DNA from 3 places in the Salmonella sp. GDC200615 genome. Region 3 is predicted to be linked to each of the others. Evidence: predicted binding sites of a transcription regulator. Region 3 holds the regulator's gene; each other region holds the start of a gene.

Region 1 (3,158 bases), 1.9 Mb from region 3:
TAGAGACGCCATCTTCAGTGAAGATGCGGGTCATACCCACTTTTTTACCGACTAAACCAATCATTGTATCAACCTCTCAATCGCTCGATGACCTGATTAACCCAGGCTGATCTGCACGTCTACACCGGCAGCCAGGTCCAGACGCATCAGAGCATCAACGGTTTTCTCGGTTGGCTCAACGATGTCAACCAGACGCTTGTGAGTGCGAATTTCGTACTGATCGCGCGCATCTTTGTTAACGTGCGGAGAGATCAGAACGGTAAAGCGCTCTTTGCGGGTCGGCAGCGGGATCGGACCGCGAACCTGCGCACCAGTGCGCTTGGCAGTCTCGACGATTTCCGCGGTTGATTGATCGATCAGACGATGATCAAACGCTTTCAGGCGGATACGGATTCTTTGGTTCTGCATGAGACCAGAGCTCCAATTATTTTATAAACGAAAATGATTACTCCTCACACCCATTACGATTGATGGGAGAGTGTAACCGTTCTTACGTAGCTCCCCGATTGGGAGCATTGTTAAATAGCCAAATCGGCTATTCGAGGTTCAAATCGAACCTGCCGTCAATTACGACAAGCCCGCGCATTATACGTAAATCTCAGCCTGACGCAAGTGTCGGATAGAAATTAAGCGCTTTATTCTTATGCGAGCATGATTCCAGATGGTACGCATGGGATGGCAACGCGCACCTTTTCTTTGGAAGGCATCAGGCAAACCTGGCAATACGTCGTTGTCGCTGTCGCATAAATCTATAAAGGTGAGCACAAGCCTTGACGAGGATTTGCTTATGTTTGTTGCCCTCCCCTTTCTCATTTTTTATGCGTCGTTCTCTTTATTACTTGGCATATACGACGCGCGTACCGGTCTGCTGCCTGACCGGTTTACCTGTCCATTACTGTGGGGTGGTCTGCTTTATCACCAGATTTGCCTGCCGGAGCGTTTACCGGATGCGCTTTGGGGTGCTATCGCCGGCTATGGCGGATTCGCGTTAATTTACTGGGGCTATCGCCTGCGTTATCAGAAAGAGGGGCTTGGATATGGCGACGTCAAGTACCTCGCTGCCTTAGGGGCATGGCATTGTTGGGAAACACTGCCGTTACTGGTTTTCCTTGCCGCTATGTTGGCCTGTGGCGGGTTTGGCGTCGCGCTACTGGTGAGAGGTAAATCGGCATTAATAAACCCGCTACCTTTTGGGCCATGGCTGGCGGTGGCGGGTTTCATAACAGGTTGGAAAGTTTTCTTTCCAGACGGTTAATCGGTAACCTTAATTTGTGATTGCAGATAATTTTGCATACCAAGTTTGGCAATCAAATCCAGCTCAGTTTCCAGCCAGTCGATGTGGCCTTCCTCGTCGGCAAGAATTTCAATCATCATATCCCGGCTAACATAGTCATGAACGCTATCGGCATAGGCTATTGCCTCACGTAGATCTTTTGCGCCTTCCAGTTCGAGCCGGAGATCCGATCGTAGCATCTCTTCGACATCTTCACCGATGCCCAGCTTGCCCAGATCCTGTAGGTTCGGTATGCCTTCCAGAAATAAAATACGCTCAATATACTTATCGGCGTGTTTCATCTCATCAATGGATTCATGGTACTCAACATCATTAAGCCGGGTCAGCCCCCAGTTTTTGAACATACGGGCATGAAGAAAATACTGATTAATTGCGACAAGCTCATTTCCCAATAGTTTATTGAGATAATTTATGATTTTAACATCACCTTTCATTTTATAGTCCCTCCGCTTCCACTCTCTAGAGCGTAGATGGGGCTACAGGGATGTCAAAAAAAAGAGTGTGACTCAGGCGATCTCTTTAAATTCCGGCATTTGCGTTAACTCATCCTGCATCACTTCTCGCGCGGCGCGAATACACTTACCACATTGATTTCCCACAGGAATAAATTTACGCAACTGTTGAAATGACTGTGGATGAAATTGTCGTACAGCCTGGCGGATTTTTTTATCGCTTATACCATTACACAAACAAACGTACATGATCGCTCCCGTTCAATTTCCGCACAAAGTGTAAATAAGAATGGTTATGATTACAATATCACAAAGCGATTTACGCCACGGGAGAAGCGTTAAAAAGGGTGAATAAATATAACAGCGGCTAAATAGCAGGCAACAAAAAGGGCGCCGAAGCGCCCTCTTCAATTCAAAACTAATTAACGAGTAATTAGCCCAGAACTTTAGCAACAACGCCCGCGCCAACGGTACGGCCGCCTTCACGGATTGCGAAACGCAGACCGTCGTCCATCGCGATCGGGTGGATCAGGGTAACAACCATTTTGATGTTGTCGCCCGGCATTACCATCTCTACGCCTTCCGGCAGTTCGATGGTGCCAGTCACGTCAGTAGTACGGAAGTAGAACTGCGGACGGTAGCCTTTGAAGAACGGAGTATGACGGCCGCCTTCATCTTTGGACAGAATGTACACTTCAGATTCGAACTTGGTGTGCGGCTTGATGGTGCCCGGCTTAGCCAGTACCTGACCACGTTCGATTTCTTCACGTTTGATACCACGCAGCAGAACACCTACGTTCTCACCGGCACGGCCTTCGTCCAGCAGTTTGCGGAACATTTCAACGCCAGTACAGGTAGACTTCTGAGTCTCTTTGATACCAACGATTTCAACTTCTTCGCCCACTTTGATGATACCGCGTTCTACACGACCGGTAACAACGGTACCACGACCGGAGATGGAGAATACGTCTTCGATCGGCAGCAGGAACGGCTTGTCAATCGCACGCTCTGGCTCCGGGATGTAAGAATCCAGGAAGCCAGCCAGTTCGATGATTTTCGCTTCCCACTCTGCGTCGCCTTCCAGCGCTTTCAGAGCAGAACCACGAACGATCGGAGTGTCGTCGCCCGGGAAGTCGTACTGAGACAGCAGTTCGCGAACTTCCATCTCAACCAGTTCCAGCAGCTCTTCGTCATCAACCATGTCGCATTTGTTCAGGAACACGATGATGTACGGAACGCCTACCTGACGACCCAGCAGGATGTGCTCACGGGTCTGCGGCATCGGGCCGTCAGTCGCAGCAACAACCAGGATCGCGCCGTCCATCTGAGCAGCACCGGTGATCATGTTTTTAACATAGTCGGCGTGCCCCGGGCAGTCTACGTGTGCGTAGTGGCGGGTCGGGGTATCGTAT
Region 2 (3,158 bases), 1.9 Mb from region 3:
TGATGGCAGCCCCCGCAGGCCTGCGCGCCACGATGGGCCTTGATCCTGGCCTGCGTACCGGCGTAAAAGTCGCTGTCGTTGACGGCACCGGCAAGCTGGTGGCGACGGATACCATTTATCCGCATACCGGTCAGGCGGCCAAAGCGGCTACCGTGATCGCCGCGCTGTGCGAAAAATACCACGTCGAACTGGTCGCGATTGGCAACGGTACGGCCTCGCGTGAAACCGAACGCTTCTATCTCGACGTACAGAAACAGTTCCCGAACGTGACGGCGCAGAAAGTGATCGTCAGCGAAGCGGGGGCGTCCGTGTATTCCGCTTCTGAGCTGGCGGCGCAGGAGTTTCCGGATCTCGACGTCTCCCTGCGTGGCGCGGTCTCTATCGCGCGTCGTCTGCAGGATCCGCTGGCGGAACTGGTGAAAATCGATCCGAAATCGATCGGCGTCGGCCAATATCAACACGATGTCAGCCAGACGCAGCTGGCGCGTAAGCTGGATGCGGTGGTCGAAGACTGCGTAAACGCCGTCGGCGTCGATTTGAATACCGCCTCCGTGCCGCTGCTGACCCGCGTCGCGGGCTTAACGCGCATGATGGCGCAAAACATCGTCGCCTGGCGCGATGAGAACGGTCAGTTCCAGAACCGCCAGCAACTGTTGAAGGTGAGCCGTCTGGGGCCGAAAGCGTTTGAGCAGTGCGCGGGCTTCCTGCGTATTAACCACGGCGATAACCCGCTGGATGCCTCCACCGTCCACCCGGAAGCCTATCCGGTTGTCGAACGCATTCTGGCGGCGACGCAGCAAGCGCTAAAAGATCTGATGGGCAACAGCAACGAATTGCGTCACCTCAAGGCCGCTGATTTTACCGACGATAAATTCGGCGTGCCGACCGTGAGCGATATCATCAAAGAGCTGGAAAAACCGGGCCGCGACCCGCGTCCTGAATTTAAAACCGCGCAATTCGCCGATGGCGTCGAAACCATGAACGACCTGCTGCCGGGGATGATTCTGGAAGGGGCGGTCACTAACGTCACTAACTTCGGCGCGTTTGTCGATATCGGCGTTCATCAGGATGGCCTGGTGCATATCTCCTCGCTCTCGAATAAGTTCGTCGACGATCCGCACACCGTGGTGAAAGCGGGCGACATCGTGAAGGTGAAAGTGCTGGAAGTGGATCTGCAACGTAAGCGTATTGCGCTGACGATGCGTCTGGACGAACAGCCCGGCGAAACCGCCGCTCGCCGCGGCGGCGGCGCCGATCGCGCTCAGGGCAACCGCCCTGCATCTAAAGCGGCGAAACCGCGCGGTCGTGACGCCCAGCCAGCCGGTAACAGCGCCATGATGGACGCGCTGGCAGCGGCAATGGGAAAAAAACGCTAATCGGGTAATACGCAGGCCGGGTTACTTCTTATCCGGCCTGCGATTTTGCAATACGTCCAACCCTTTCTTTTTTAATTAACAATTAAATCTTACCCATTAGAATCTGTTAATTAATTTCCTTCTGCTATCCGCACTATTAATTATCACTTTATTAACAGATGAAACCTTAATTAAACATTAAAAACGGTGAATATTTGCACATTAGGGGTATTTGCAAAAAGACAAATAAATGTTGAGCCATATCAACATCGGCGCAAATTATCGCTTATTTGTACATTCCGTCACATTTTAATCGTTGAAGATAGAAACCATTCTCATTATCATTGTGTTGTTGATTATTTACTCTTTCCTTCGTTGGCTAAACATCGGGTCTCCTGCCGCCCCCCTGAGCGCCGCATGAGGTATACATCCAGTTAGTAAGAAACAAGTAGGTCGTATGCAATTCACTCCTGACACTGCGTGGAAAATCACCGGCTTTGCGCGTGAAATCAGCCCGGCGTATCGTCAAAAACTGCTTTCGCTCGGCATGTTGCCCGGCTCTTCATTTAATGTTGTCCGCGTCGCGCCCTTAGGCGATCCGATCCATATCGAAACACGACGCGTGAGTCTGGTTTTGCGTAAAAAGGATTTGGCGTTAATAGAAGTGGAAGCGGTTTCCTGTTAATACAGTGAGTCTATAAAAATGAAAAAATTAACCATTGGTTTAATTGGTAATCCTAATTCCGGCAAGACCACCTTATTTAACCAACTCACCGGCGCGCGTCAGCGCGTGGGGAACTGGGCGGGCGTCACCGTCGAGCGTAAAGAGGGCCAGTTCGCGACAACTGACCACCAGGTCACGCTGGTAGATTTACCCGGCACCTATTCTCTGACGACCATCTCGTCACAAACCTCTCTCGACGAACAGATCGCCTGCCACTACATCCTGAGCGGCGACGCCGACCTGTTGATAAACGTTGTGGACGCCTCCAATCTGGAGCGCAACCTCTATTTGACGCTGCAGCTGCTGGAGCTGGGTATCCCCTGTATTGTCGCGCTCAACATGCTGGATATCGCCGAAAAACAGCAGGTTCGTATTGATGTCGACGCTCTGTCCACGCGTCTGGGTTGCCCTGTCGTACCGCTGGTATCGACTCGCGGCCGCGGTATCGAGGCGCTGAAACTGGCCATTGACCGTCACAACGCTAACGACAACGTCGAACTGGTGCATTATGCCCAGCCGCTGCTGCGCGAAGCAGGTTTCCTGGCTGACGCGATGGCCCAGGAGATGCCTTTACAACAGCGCCGCTGGCTGGGTCTGCAAATGCTGGAGGGCGATATCTACAGCCGGGCTTACGCAGACGAGGCGGCGCAAAACCTGGACACCTCCCTTGCCCGTCTGAAGGACGAAATGGACGACCCGGCGCTGCATATCGCCGACGCCCGTTATCAGTGTATCGCCGCTATTTGCGACGTGGTCAGCAATACCCTGACAGCCGAACCCAGCCGCTTCACCAGGGCGGTCGATAAAATTATCCTGAACCGCTTCCTCGGCTTACCGATTTTTTTGTTCGTGATGTACCTGATGTTCCTGCTCGCCATTAACATCGGCGGCGCGTTGCAACCCCTGTTTGATGCCGGTTCCGTCGCCATCTTTATTCATGGCATTCAATGGATTGGCTACACGCTGCACTTCCCGGATTGGTTAACCATCTTCCTGGCGCAAGGTCTTGGCGGCGGGATCAATACCGTCCTGCCGCTGGTGCCGCAAATCGGGATGATGTACCTATTCCTCTCCTTCCT
Region 3 (3,158 bases):
TGGAGCGCACCTGATAGCGGCGGTTGAAAGTTAACGCCATGTTTGCGCATCCAGTCGCGGCATTGCGAAGAGGTGCGAATGACCAGCCGCGCCAGCGCCTCGTTGGTGTTGCCGTCGGTGACTCGCCACAGATCCTGCCAGAATTCCTCTTCAGGATAGCTTTCTACCAGCACATCCTGCGGCGCATCATGCATACAGCGCAGGTTTCGTGTGTGCTGAGAATTTCCGCCGCGCCATTCCCGCGGGGCAGCCTCAAGCAGCAGAACCGATGCGCCCGCTTCCCGTGCGGTCAGGGCGGCGCATAATGCGGCATTGCCTCCGCCTATCACCAGTACATCAACCATCTTATACTCCCGTACCATTTAACTATTTGTTAAATTTGTAATTGAAATGTATACGGATAAATAAGCGGCGCGCTATCAGGTAGCGCTAAACAGGGGTTTAGTAAGCGTAAAGGGTTGCGCCTGGCCATTCACCGGCGTCGACTAACTGACGCATAACTTTGGTAAGGACTACTCTGGCGGCAAGGCCGGCGGGCGTCAGTTCATCATCCGACAGGCTGACTAAAAAATTGGGGCGGCTGAGTACCGGATTATGGACGCCGATCACGCGTAGCGCGTCGTTATCCAGATGAGAAATCGCCGCGCCGGGCTGCAACGTGGCGCCAAGACCGTCGCGCACGGCGCGCATCAACAACGCCAGACCGTCAATTTCCGCGACGATCTCAACGTTAAGCGCATGTTCCTGGCAGACAGCGTCCAGCCTGCCGCGCAGCCCATGTCTCTGGCTTGGCATAATGAGCGGAATGCCTGCCAGTTGTTCAGGTGTGATCGGGTTATCAGGAAGCGCCGCCAGCAGGGCATGGGAGCCAATCAGAAAAAGCTGTTCTTCAAGGATCGGTCTGGCGCTCCAGCGCAGGATTTTATCTTTTTGAAAGACAACGGCTAAATCAATCTGGCGGGTATTGATCATTCTTTCCAGATTACCGGACAAGCTTTCCACCACATGCAGTCGAACATCGGCATAGTTTTCCTGCATGGCATGGATAAACGGTATACCCAGTATGGAGGCGGTACTGGGGGCCATTCCTACGCTCACATGACCGGAAAGGCGCGCTTCTCTGGCGGCGAGAATTGCGTCGTCGGCATGACGCAGGGCGAGTTGCGCCTGCGAATAAAAGGCCAGCCCGGCGTTGGTTGGCGTTACGCCGCGCGAAGTGCGCTGCAGCAGACGGATGGCAAGCTCGTTTTCCAGACGGGACATCTGTTGACTTAATGCTGAAACGCCAATATCAAGATCCTGTGCGGCGCTGCCCATACTGCCGGTTTCAATAATACGCACGAAATAGCGTAACTGGCGAAGCTCCATTCCTGCTCTCCTGAGATGCGATAGCGTTTTTTACATTAAATCAACATCAAGCGGCAGGAAAGAGGAGGATATAAAAAAGCCAACCGGGCGGTTGGCTCTTCGAAAGATTTACACTTATTTAGTCACGTCATCGTGCGCGTGCTCGTCTTCGCGGCAGTCGCCTTCAGCGCAGTGGCCGTAAAGATAGAGGCTGTGATTAGTTAAACGAATACCGTGTTTCGCCGCAATTTCACGCTGGCGCGCTTCAATAGAGTCATCACTAAATTCAATCACTTTTCCGCAGTCAAGGCAGATAAGATGGTCGTGATGATGCTGTTGCGTCAGTTCAAAAACGGATTTACCGCCTTCAAAATTATGGCGGGTCACGATACCGGCATCGTCAAACTGGTTCAGCACACGGTATACGGTTGCCAGACCGATTTCTTCACCCATGTCGATCAGGCGTTTGTATAAATCTTCCGCACTGACGTGATGGTTATCTGGTTCCTGAAGAACTTCCAGAATTTTTAAACGAGGAAGCGTTACTTTCAGGCCAGCCTTCTTTAATGCGGTATTGTTGTCAGTCATACGGAATCTGTCCTGTTGCTAAACGATTCACTTCATTAGAGAAGTGACAGAAATTGCACTCAAGATAATGCGTATCATTATAGGACTGCCATGCCGAAATGAAAACCGCAAGTCTCTCGCAGATGTTAATAAAACTGTGGTTTTGCCTGCAAATTCTGGCGCCACCTGATTACACCCGGACATTGTACAGGGATGGGTGCGAAAGTTACAAATTTGTAGCAATTATTTTGATTGGTCTTGTCTATTGATGCGGCGCAGATATAACGCTGCGCCGCATAAGATTAGGCGTTGAGGATGTCGTCGAGGTGCAATTCAGCCGAAACTTGCTTAACCCATTTTTCAACACGCTCGGCGGTCAGTTCAGGCTGACGGTCTTCGTCAATCGCCAGACCGACAAAATGATCGTCGTCAGCCAGACCTTTAGAGGCTTCAAAATGATAGCCTGCAGTTGGCCAGTGACCCACAATCGTGGCGCCGCGCGGCTCAATAATGTCGCGAATCGTGCCCAGCGCATCACAGAAGTATTCCGCGTAGTCTTCCTGATCGCCACAGCCAAACAGCGCCACCAGCTTACCGTTAAAGTCAATCTCTTCGAGAGTCGGGAAGAAGTCATCCCAGTCACATTGCGCTTCGCCATAGTACCAGGTTGGGATGCCCAGCAGCAGAATGTCATACCCTTCCAGGTCTTCTTTACTGCTTTTTGCAATGTCATGCACATCGGCAACGTCTTTACCAAGCTGTTTTTGAATCATTTTTGCGATATTTTCGGTATTACCGGTGTCGCTGCCGAAAAAGATGCCAGTGATTGCCATGAGTAAAATAACCTCTTGAAACTTATTGAAATGGTGGTGGCGAATTGCCCACGGATAAGGGCAATCATAGCAGAACAGGCAGATATGCGGAAACAGCAATCACGCGGGACTGCACGCTCTGCTACACGAAATATGAAACAAAACTTATTTTCAGACTAAACCCTGGCCGCGCAGCGCCATAAGCTGCTTCATTAATATTTCTTCAATGAGCTCGCTGCGGCTAATGTTGCGCGCTTCGGCCAGCTCATTCAGCGCGTCAACCGCTTGTGCGTTGAGTTTTAATTCGACACGCTTGAGGCCACGAACTTTGTCGCGTTTTAACTGGTTGCGCTTGTTGATGCGTAACTGTTCATCGCGCGAAAGCGGATTCGTTTTAGGTCGTCCCGGGCGACGCTCGTGCGCGAACAGATC

What was found. Region 3 encodes Fur, which represses iron uptake genes when iron is present. Its sites were predicted from a motif close to ATAATAATGAGAACNACTATCAA; they were not measured.
Region 1: a site for Fur is predicted at 2,030-2,052, ahead of bfd (bacterioferritin-associated ferredoxin). Genes of this name have one in related genera too.
Region 2: a site for Fur is predicted at 1,678-1,700, ahead of feoA (ferrous iron transporter A). Genes of this name have one in related genera too.

The regions. Positions count from the first base shown of each region.
Region 1 is NZ_CP192247.1:433,583-436,740, reverse strand. Features, by position in the region: gene rplC (50S ribosomal protein L3) at 1-64, opposite strand, end outside; gene rpsJ (30S ribosomal protein S10) at 97-408, opposite strand; gene hopD (prepilin peptidase) at 788-1,255, shown strand; gene bfr (bacterioferritin) at 1,252-1,728, opposite strand; gene bfd (bacterioferritin-associated ferredoxin) at 1,801-1,995, opposite strand; gene tuf (elongation factor Tu) at 2,180-3,158, opposite strand, start outside.
Region 2 is NZ_CP192247.1:368,484-371,641, reverse strand. Features, by position in the region: gene ACQ29O_RS01670 (Tex family protein) at 1-1,376, shown strand, start outside; gene feoA (ferrous iron transporter A) at 1,813-2,040, shown strand; gene feoB (Fe(2+) transporter permease subunit FeoB) at 2,059-3,158, shown strand, end outside.
Region 3 is NZ_CP192247.1:3,157,986-3,161,143, reverse strand. Features, by position in the region: gene tcuA (FAD-dependent tricarballylate dehydrogenase TcuA) at 1-344, opposite strand, end outside; gene tcuR (tricarballylate utilization LysR family transcriptional regulator TcuR) at 442-1,368, opposite strand; gene fur (ferric iron uptake transcriptional regulator) at 1,483-1,935, opposite strand; gene fldA (flavodoxin FldA) at 2,217-2,747, opposite strand; gene ybfE (LexA regulated protein) at 2,898-3,158, opposite strand, start outside.